DNA from 2 places in the Paenibacillus crassostreae genome. Region 1 is predicted to be linked to the other one. Evidence: predicted binding sites of a transcription regulator. Region 1 holds the regulator's gene; the other holds the start of a gene.
The links. The regulator NrdR, encoded in region 1, represses ribonucleotide reductase genes. The targets are predictions, from matches to a motif close to AACACNATATATNGTGTT.
Positions count from the first base shown of each region.

Region 1 (5,429 bases):
TCGCTAATCTCATGATTCGAGAGTCCTTGGGAAATGAGTTTTAGAATATTTAACTCGCGCTCACTCAATGGCTCGATAAGGGGCTGGGCAGGTGGGGTTGGGCTCTGATAAGACTTGTCTTCACTCTTCCGCTTCTCAGCAACAAACACAGCCAGCAGCTTGCCTATATAACCTGGCATAATCCCATGACTAGCAGCTTCGGACAAAAGCTCAGCCATCAAAGTACCTTCATCGACAAAGATACGGATGAAGCCGCCTTTCTCTGCCTGCACCAGCGCGGCAGCCAGCATTTGCAACGCCTTGTCCTTTTCTCCATGCATATATAGAGCAACAGCCTGTAGAACCATTACCTTGAGCTGTTCATCTTTCCAGTCTCTTGCCTCCATCTGCACTTGTAATGGTCCCAGAACTGCCAATGCTTCGGATGTGTCTCCTCGGGCAAGGTCTACCCGTGCCTGACTAATGGGAAATTCGTGTGTCTGAGCAAGATGAGCCGCGGCTGCTAGATTGCCTTGATGAAGCAACGTGAGCACTTGCACTGCAGCAATCTCAGGCATCTGATAAACATAGTTATGTTGGCGCACGAAATGATCAGCCTTAGCTATAATAGCGGCTGCGCCGGTCATATCTCCGTGAGCAAATTTCAGACGGGCGAGAAACACCTCACATGAAACGAATCTATCCGTATTTTCTATCTGCTTCGCTAGTTGGAGACTCTCTTGTGCGTGCTGTTCCGCAGATTTCATATCATTCCATTCGTAGAATATACGGGCTAATCCAAGATGTGCTTCGCAAGCAACTGGCTGTGGCGGATCACCTGCTAGTTGCAGGACACGGCGATAGGTTTGGGCGGCCAAATAGAGCTGATTTTCTCCTTCTTGTACGTTCCCAAGGCCAATTGTAGCCGCTATGGTGATAATGTTATGCTCAATCTTTTGACTGATAGAAATAGCATCGGTATAGGTCTGCATGGCTGCAGCACGATCTCCCTTGAGCTGGTAGGCATGCCCCAGCATCCAAGTAGCTGCAGTACGGACTGGCAGGTTATCGGGGTGCAGATATTCTAGAGCACGGAGCGACTGGGCTATGATCGTTTCCACCTGATACTGACTGATAGCCAACGTGGCCCGTATAGGGGCAATAAGTCCTACAAGCTCGTTGGTCTTGTCGTCTGGATCCGTGCCTTGCAGGGCTGCTTCGGTAGCTTGAAGTATCTGTTCTTCGCCGGCGGCCGGTTGGCCGGTAATTACTAACAGAGCCAACGTGGCCCGTCCTGAGGCAATAAGTCCTACAAGGTCATTGGTCTTGTCATCTAGCTTGGCGCCTTGCAGGGCTGCTTCCGCAGCTTGAAATTTCTGTTCGATGCCGGTTGGTTGGCCGGCAATCACTAATGCCGAGGCGTACATCACCCATAACGATGGCCTGGCATCCAGTACCACCGACGGCAGCGACTTCAGCCAGTTCAGTACAGGGGTCACCCCACCTCGAATGTGCAGGGGTATCCCCTCTCCTTCAACCAGCCGCGAGGCCCGCTCAACATCATTGGCAGCAACAGCATGGTGAAATGCTTCTATCTCTAGACCATTTTCTTCAAACCATACACTGGCACGTTTATGTAATTCGGCTAACACTCCCTTCCCCTCATTTCCAGTGGACGAGGCGATGCTCTGGTTCACTCGCTGCCGCAGCAAATCAGCAAAGAGATGGTGATAGCGGAACCAACGCCGATCATTGTCCAGTGGGACGATGAACAGGTTGGCCCGTTCGAGATATGTAAGGATTTCTTGCCCTGAAGCAGATGAGTCAAAGAGAACGGCATCACAAAGGGGACCGCACAGGCGATCAAGGATTGATGTGTGCAACAAAAATGCCTGAACGCTTTCGGATTGCTGTTGCAGGACTTCCTCCACCAGATAGTCCAGCACGAAATGGTGGCTACCCGTGAAAGATTGGATGAATCTGGTAGCATCTTTATGTCCCTGCATGGAAAGTGCGGCTAATTGCAGGCCTGCAATCCAGCCTTCGGTCTGGGTTTCCAAGATAGTGATGTCTTCCGGTGAAAGGTTTAGGTCCATCACCTGGTTGAGAAATGCTGTGGCTTCGAAGGAGGTGAAACACAAGTCTGCGACACGCAGCTCGGTTAATTGACCCCGGACACGTAACCGGGCCAGGGACAAATTCGGATCCTCGCGGGTAATGATAACCAGGTGCATCTGTGGCGGCAGGTGCTCGAGCAGAAAGGTGAGTGCATGATCAATTGTTTTAGCATCTATAACGTGGTAGTCGTCAAGGACGAGGACGAAATTATGCGGGATGGTGGAGATTTCATTGAGCAAGACCGTCAGAATTGTTTCGGTTGCCGGTGGCTGAGGAGATTGGAGCACAGCAAACACACCTTCTCCAATATTCGCTGCAATTGTCTGTAACGCAGCAATGAGGTAAGTCAGAAAACGTGTTTGGTCGTTATCCCCTTCGTCCAGCGACAGCCAGGCGGCCGGCAGTTCACAACCGGCGAGCCATTCGCTGACCAGCGTTGTTTTACCAAAGCCGGCAGAGGCAGAGACGAGGGTCAGTTTGCTGTGCAAACCCTCGTTCAGCCGCTCGATCAAGCGGGGGCGGAGCACAACTCTAGTCCGAGTTGGGGGGATATATAGTTTAGTGGATATAATTGGAATAGTCATAGATAAATTATAATGTTCACAGTCCTCCACCGTCAACAAAGAGTCCAGCTCAGAGGAATTAAACATTGCTCACACCACATTTGTTAGACCTCTATTCTTGCTGACGAAGACGATTCGCAGATGACGATCTTAGAGGCAGATTTAGACACCGTGCTCGTTCGTTGATGCTGAATCAGAGATGCGATTCCTTCCACTACCTCCGCACGGACGAACCCTTAGGGGCTCTCCCCCCTTGGCTGTCCACCCATACAACAAGAAAACCACGCCGCAATTGGCGTGGTTATTTGTTGTATGTTTGGTGGAGCCTAGGGGGATCGAACCCCTGACCTCATCGCTGCCAGCGATGCGCTCTCCCAGCTGAGCTAAGGCCCCATTGACAACATTAATATTGAGTAATTTACCAAATATTAATGTTGGTGTCAATCGCAATATTATCTTATTCATCTGATGTGCTTTTTGATAGAAGGGTCTTTAATTCCTTCATGAACATATTGATATCTTTGAATTGACGATAAACAGAAGCGAACCTTACATAGGCTACCTCATCTACTTGATATAGCTCTTCCATGACAAGTTCACCAATCTGCTGGCTATCGACTTCAGGTACTGCGGTGTCTCGAAGTGCCTTCTCAACTTCAGATACGATCATATCGAACTGCTCTACAGATACTGGACGTTTCTCACACGCCCGAATCAATCCACGCATAATTTTATCACGATTAAATTCTTCCCGGTTACCATTCTTCTTTATAACAATCAATGGTGCTTCTTCAATCATTTCAAACGTTGTAAATCTCCGACTACATTGTTCACATTCACGCCTACGGCGTATCGATTTATTCTCATTTGCTGGACGTGAATCCAATACCTTCGTTCCCGCATAATCGCAATAAGGACATTTCATTTTCGTTAACACTTCCTTTTCATGAGAGATCTAAACATTTTTTATCTTTTTTTCCTTTATTTTTATATCGTGAATTAGTTATGAATATTACCATTATGGCACATAATACTTTTACCAACAAAGAGGAGGTGAACAACATGAGTACAAACAATTCAAATAATTTAGTTGTAACTAGAGCTAATGGTGCCCTTGAACAATTGAAATTTGAGATTGCCCAAGAACTTGGTATTAGTATTCCTCAAGATGGATATCAAGGAAATATGACTTCATATGAGAACGGTTCAATCGGGGGATATATCACGAAACGATTGGTAACCATTGCTGAACAACAACTAGCTGGTCAATTTAGCTAATATGATCTAGATTAAGAAGTGTTAGGCCTGATGGTATCAGGTCTTACACTTCTTTCATTTCAAATAAGTTAATTAGAATTCGTCGTAAACATCTGTATATTGATTGTAATAGTAGACCACTCGTTGTACATAATGTCTTGTTTCTCCAAATGGGATATCTTTCGTACTTTCGTATTTGCCATCCCATACCTTTTCTTCAATCCAAGTTTTTACATTACCAGGTCCAGCATTATAAGCTGCAATAACTGCAATTTGATTGCCAGAGAATTGTTTCGATAACCAAGAAAGATACCATGTCCCAATTCCAATATTATTAAGAGTCTCATGTTTAATATTTTCCATATCGACTTCAGGAAGTTTAGCCTTTTCCATCGCCCATTTTGCTGTATCTGGCATTAGCTGCATTATGCCAAGTGCCCCACTTTTCGATTCCTTGCCTACCTTGAAATTTGTCTCCACTCGTATAATAGATGCTATGAGATAAGGATCAACATGATATTCTTCTGCTTGCATTCTGATCTCTTCTTTATAGTGTATAGGATAGAACCATGACATCCAATTACTATTAAAAAATAACAACGACACAAATGTGATAAATAGAAGCAAGAGCAGTCTTTTTTTATGAAAGATCCTCATAATAAGCCTAACTTAAGCCAGAATCGATCCAATTGTTGCTTCGTTTCTTCTAAGCTATTACTGTTATCAATGGTGATATCTGCTTGCTTCTTCTTCTCCTCAATATCCATTTGTGCATGGAGACGCGCTTCAGCCTCTTCGTCTGTTAAAGAATCTCTTAATATCAACCGTTGTTTCTGAATATCCCGTGGCACAAACACCACCATCACTTGTTCGAACATTGATTGGTATCCGGATTCTATCAATAGGGGAATATCCACCACAACTAGCACATTAGGATTCAATTTCTCTAGCTCATTCATACGCTCTTTTATCTGTTTACGAATTTCGGGATGACTCATTTCATTTAATGCTTGAAGAGCCTTTTTATCATTAAAAACAATATTCCCAAGTTTCTTGCGGTCTAAAGTACCATCAGCTTGCAGTATAGCTTGTCCAAAAAATTCAGATACTGCTGCAAGAACAGGTTGACCCGGAAGCATAACCTCCCGGGCAATGGTATCCGCATCAACGAGTAAAGCCCCCTTCTTTATTAGAAGAGAGGATACCGTACTCTTTCCCGTTGCAATACCTCCAGTTAATCCTATATTCATAATTCACCTCATAACAGCTTCATTATTCCCATGACTATTAACAATAACGCGGGTATTGCCGCCATATGACGCGTCCAAGATTTTGTCGCGAATCGAAATCCTGTATTCATACCCACTACTAGAAAACTACCGCTAAATAAAGCTATAACTAACGATGTAGACCAAGGAGGGAACCCAAGTAAAGCTGCACCTAGTCCTGCACCTAAGGCATCTAAAGATAATGCAATTCCTAACCACATTGCCTCATACCCCGAGATACTAC
Region 1 is NZ_CP017770.1:3,891,398-3,896,826, reverse strand. It holds gene LPB68_RS17970 (winged helix-turn-helix domain-containing protein) at 1-2,681, opposite strand, end outside; tRNA gene LPB68_RS17965 (tRNA-Ala) at 2,978-3,053, opposite strand; gene nrdR (transcriptional regulator NrdR) at 3,118-3,585, opposite strand; gene LPB68_RS17955 (alpha/beta-type small acid-soluble spore protein) at 3,723-3,938, shown strand; gene LPB68_RS17950 (lytic transglycosylase domain-containing protein) at 4,011-4,574, opposite strand; gene coaE (dephospho-CoA kinase) at 4,571-5,167, opposite strand; gene ytaF (sporulation membrane protein YtaF) at 5,176-5,429, opposite strand, start outside.

Region 2 (5,429 bases), 150 kb from region 1:
AACTTTATTCCCTTGAGTTTTTTCAACTTCTTCAGTAGGAAGCGTCTCACTTAGAACTAGTGGTTCTAGTGCTGCTTCTTCACCTGCAAACTGATCTGCTATTTGCTGTTCCGCTTCCTCAACTTGCGCCTCTACCTCTTCTGATTCCTTCTTACCTGTATTCAATACCTGAGTGTCACGACTACCATCACGATACATGGTCACACCTTTACAACCCAGATCGAATGCCAACTCATAAAGTTCTGCTGTCTCTTCAACGGTGAAGTCAGATGGACAGTTAGCTGTCTTAGAAATGGAGCTATCTACCCAACGTTGGATCGCAGCTTGTACACGAATATGATCTTTTGCGGATAGATCCATCGAAGTAACGTAATATTCTGGCAATTCTTGACCCGGATGTGCTTCCAGCCATTCTTTAGCAATCGGTACGAACTGCTCATCATAACCTAGACGGCTTTGACGATAATATTTGAAAGCGAAATAAGGTTCAATTCCTGTAGAAGTCCCAACCATTGTACCTGTAGTACCTGTTGGTGCCTGAGTAATGACAGTTACATTGCGCATTCCCTTTTCTCTAATAGCTTCGCCCACTTCAGGGAATTCTTCCGTCATATTGCGCATGAATCCACTTTGCAAGTATTTTTCAGTATCGAATGCTGTGAACGAACCTTTTTCCGCGGCAATATCTGCTGATGATAGATAAGCTTCACGAGCCATAAAACCATATATTTTATCAAGGAATTCTAGCGATTCCGGGCTACCATATCGAATGTTCAATTTAATCATAAGCTCAGCTAGACCCATCGTACCTAGACCTACACGACGTTCATTCTTTTGATTCTTCTCATTCTCTTCGAAATGATACGGCGTTGTGTTAATAACGTTGTCTAAGAAACGTACTGAATAGCGAGTTGTTATTGCTAGTTCATCCCAGTTCACATCATGTTTCTCTTCATCATAGAACTTCGATAAATTAATCGCCGATAGGTTACATACTCCCCAAGCTGGTAACCCTTGTTCCCCACACGGGTTTGTACAAATGATCGGGTTGAAATACCAGCTGTTCGACATATCATTATAATGTTCCATGAACACGACACCAGGTTCAGCAGACTTCCAAGCTGCTTCAATGATCGTATTCCAAATTTCACGTGCTTTTACCGTACGATATGGAATGACCTTCCGTCCGGACTTTTTCCATTTATCTAAATCGCCATCCCACACTTCAGTGTAGTCAGGTTCACTTGTGTCTGGAAACACTAATTCCCAATCTGAATCTTCTTTGACAGCTTTCATGAATCCATTACTTACACATACGGAAAGGTTCGCATTAGTCACTTGTCCCATCGTTTGCTTCACGGTAATGAAGTCTAATACATCGGGATGCCAATCGTTGATCATCAACATAAGCGCTCCACGTCGGCTGCCACCTTGTTCAATCAGACCTGTAGTATAGCTGAATAACCCACCCCATGATACAGCTCCACTGGATGAACCATTTACTCCTTTGACAATAGATCTACGTGGGCGAAGAGATGATAGATTTATTCCAACACCACCACCACGTGCCATAATTTCTGTCATCTCCGAAAGTGTGGTCATGATTCCGCCACGACTATCTTTAGGTGAAGGAATTACATAGCAGTTAAACAATGTGAGTTCATCACTCGCGCCCGCGCCTGCAGCAATCCGTCCACCTGGAACAAGCTTCCAATCATCCAATAGATAACGGAATTTCTCTTGCCATTCGGCTTGAAGTTCTGGTGATTCCTCAGCAGAAGACATCGCTTTCGCCAAACGATCCCACATCTCTTCAGGAGTCTTCTCAATATTTAATGTAAGCTTCTCAACATCGGTTGTGACGATTTCACCACTACGTGTTTTCACCGTTGCAATTCTACCTTCGCGATTAATAATTTCCCCCACTTCCTTAGTAGGAAATTTCGGATCATCCTTTGTTAGAACAAGCACTACATCTCCTACTTTGGCATGGTTGCTGTCTGCATCTTTCCATGCATATCTATCCAGAAATATCTTCTCACTTAAGCCTTCTAATCGGCGTGTTTGCTGTAAATTACTCAAAAAAACAACCTCCTAATTAATAATCCCATGTATACCATCTCAAAAACCTATATCAATATATACCAATATATTGTGCTCAGATCATTATACTACACTACATATTGTAACTCTATACTATATTCCTGAAATTTAAGCCAAGAAAGCTCTTCCATATTGGACAACCTCCATTTATCTCAATGATTCTCGTTTTTTCACCTTTTTTTTTGAAAATATCTTTGAAAAATCACGCAAATCGATATAGCAAAAGGCATGAGCGTTCCTATGATGTGCTTTATAAATATTATTTGAATTAAAACAATAGTTATGAACTTTATTACTTTCGTGCATACTACACCTTACAGTGAAATCCATTACTACTACTAAAGGGAGGGCAATCATGGATACGCCAACCATTCACTCTCATATAACCACTGCACAAGATATGCCTGTCCCTCTAATCATTGATAAGAGCTGGCTTGAAGATTTAGAGAATCGTATGGACAAAGGAGGTCCTTGGGGGGATTGGCGATTGTTCCAATTGGCTGTACAAGGAGAGGAATCCCGCTTGGTCACAAGTTTTGACGAATTGCAATGTCTCAAGTATATTCAGGGACTTACGCCACTTCCGCATCAAATCGACACAGCACATAAAGTACTATTTAACATGTCTGGGAGAGCTATTTTAGCAGATGAAGTAGGTTTAGGCAAGACCATTGAGGCTGGACTCATTCTTAAAGAATATATCATTCGTGGCCTAGTCTCCAAAGTACTCATTCTCGTTCCAGCATCCTTGGTTCTACAATGGGTGCGCGAGTTGAATAGTAAATTTGGCATTCCCGCCGTTGCTCAGAAGAAAGCCTACTCCTGGGGCTCAGATATTGTTGTAGCATCAATGGATACTGCCAAGAGAGATCCTCACAAGGAACTTTTATTGGATCAAGAATACGACATGCTCATTATTGATGAGGCACATAAACTCAAGAATAAAAAAACATCGAACTATCAATTCATTCAGAAGCTTAGAAAAAAATATTGTCTACTACTCACAGCAACACCTGTCCAGAATGATCTTAGTGAGCTCTTTAATCTGATCACGCTACTGAAACCAGGACAACTTGGTAAACAAGGAGAGTTCTCTTCTAATTATGTCGTGGATAAACGTATAGCCAAGAATGAAGATCTGTTAAAGGATGAATTATCCAAAGTTATGATACGCAATCGTCGTGGCGAGGGTCCTACCATTTTCACCAAAAGAGTGGTTCGCAATGTGAATCTACAACTATCTCCAGATGAACAAGCGTTATACGATGGTGTAACTTCTTATGTGAAAGATCAATTTCAAGAAGCTGGTGGTAATCTAAGCAGTATGCTCTCTTTAGTGACCCTTCAACGTGAAGTGTGCAGTAGTCGTGATGCTGTATTCATTACATTAATTAATCTATCTAAAAAAATGCCAGAGGACTCTCCTTTACGCGCTAAAGTATGGGATCTCGTCTATATGATTAAGGAAATCAAGTCCAATACCAAGGCAGAAAAAACGATAGAACTCATCCGTGATATGAATGAAAAAGTGATCGTATTTACAGAATATCGTGCGACACAAGAATACCTATTACAATATTTCCAATCGCATGGAATTAGTTGTGTGCCTTATCGCGGAGGAATGAATCGTGGTAAGAAAGATTGGATGATGGATTTATTCCGTGGTCGAGCTCAAGTCATGATCGCTACTGAAGCAGGGGGAGAAGGCATCAATCTACAATTTTGTCATCATATGATTAACTTTGATCTACCATGGAACCCTATGCGTGTAGAGCAGCGAATTGGCAGAATCCATCGGTTAGGCCAGCAGAATGATGTGAAAATATATAATTTATCGACGATGGGAACGATTGAGGAACATATTCTAAACCTGTTACATGAAAAGATTAATATGTTTGAGATGGTCATTGGTGGACTCGATGTCATTCTTGAACGATTTGAGAAGAAAGAATCCTTAGAGAAAAGTTTATATAAAATTGTGTTGGAATCCCAATCAGATGATGAAATAAAACAAAAAATAAGTTCTCTAGGGCACAGTTTGGATGAAGTTAAAAGACAAGTTGAAGATGAGAGTTTAATTATCGTAAGAGAGGAAGAAGCCTAATATGAGTATGTCTCCTGATCAAGTGCAACAGCATATGATGACTTATTTGGAGGCGACCGATTGTCAAGTCATTGAGAAATCGCCTTATCATGTTACGGTGAAGCTTTCGCCTCAAGCAGATAAACAGTTAACGAATCGCCCCTATTATTGGGGGTTCGTTGAACGGACGGGCGTCAATCCAGAGACTTTGTCCTATACATTCGTATTTGATCCAGATCATTACTCTGTACCTGACGTTATACCATCTCCTATCAGTAATAGTAATGGACTCCCACAAGAGAGTATTCTTACTCGCTTTTTCGGAGTGACACCTACACTGCCACGTATGGGCCCAGGGCGCATACAACGTGAAGATGTTACTTATGGCAGTCAAAGACTTCTGCAAATTTGGGAGGCTGCCAGACGAGAAGGTTCATCAGTCTATTTATTTGAACAACCGGGAAGTTTACAACGACGAGCATTATTCTCAGCTGCCTATGAACCCTGGTTAGCAGTCTGTTTCAAAGTCGAAATGACCTGTGATGTGAAGAAGGAACAACTCTATTTCATGGGGATCTCTTTGGTAAGCGGCATCATAACGACAGATTTCCGACAACAATTAGCAGGTATAAATTTAAGTCCAAGACTCCCTGAGAATGTCCACATTAATCCTGCAGAGATGTCATTAACAATAGCTGCGGAACGCCTGCAATCCAATCTAATTTCAATGCTCAAAGAACTCGACTATGAATGGGCAGATCAAGCACAAGATCGGTTAAAGGAAGAGCTCTCAATTATAGATACTTATTACGAACATATGATGAATGATCCAGATGAAGAGAAGAATAACCATATTCGTGAGCAATATGAGGCCAGAAGAAGCGAAATGACATGGCAGTACGCGCCCAAAGTGAAGTTATCCGCCATAACTTGCGGTCTATTTCATCTAAGACCGGCTCAATAGAGATAGTATGACCATCATCGCTAAAAGAGGGCAAAATTAGACCCCCTCATTCCTTCAACCACGGACAGGTTATAACACCCTTTTTAATGTTTGTCCGTTATACTGTAATATGTTACCAATAAATGCATACAAGCATAAACGCCTTCGGCGTCCTTATAAGGACGGTAAGTGTTTAAGCGAGAAATATAAGATATAAAGTATAGCGTAAAAATTATACTTTCTTATATTTTTATAAATATTTGAAGATCTTCTATATAGAAAGGTGGATTGTATGAACTA
Region 2 is NZ_CP017770.1:4,044,287-4,049,715, reverse strand. It holds gene LPB68_RS18700 (adenosylcobalamin-dependent ribonucleoside-diphosphate reductase) at 1-2,082, opposite strand, end outside; gene LPB68_RS18695 (DEAD/DEAH box helicase) at 2,459-4,207, shown strand; gene LPB68_RS18690 (YqhG family protein) at 4,209-5,150, shown strand; gene LPB68_RS18685 (hypothetical protein) at 5,422-5,429, shown strand, end outside.
Region 2: LPB68_RS18700 (adenosylcobalamin-dependent ribonucleoside-diphosphate reductase) is a predicted target of NrdR. The motif match lies at 2,142-2,159, and genes of this name have one in related genera.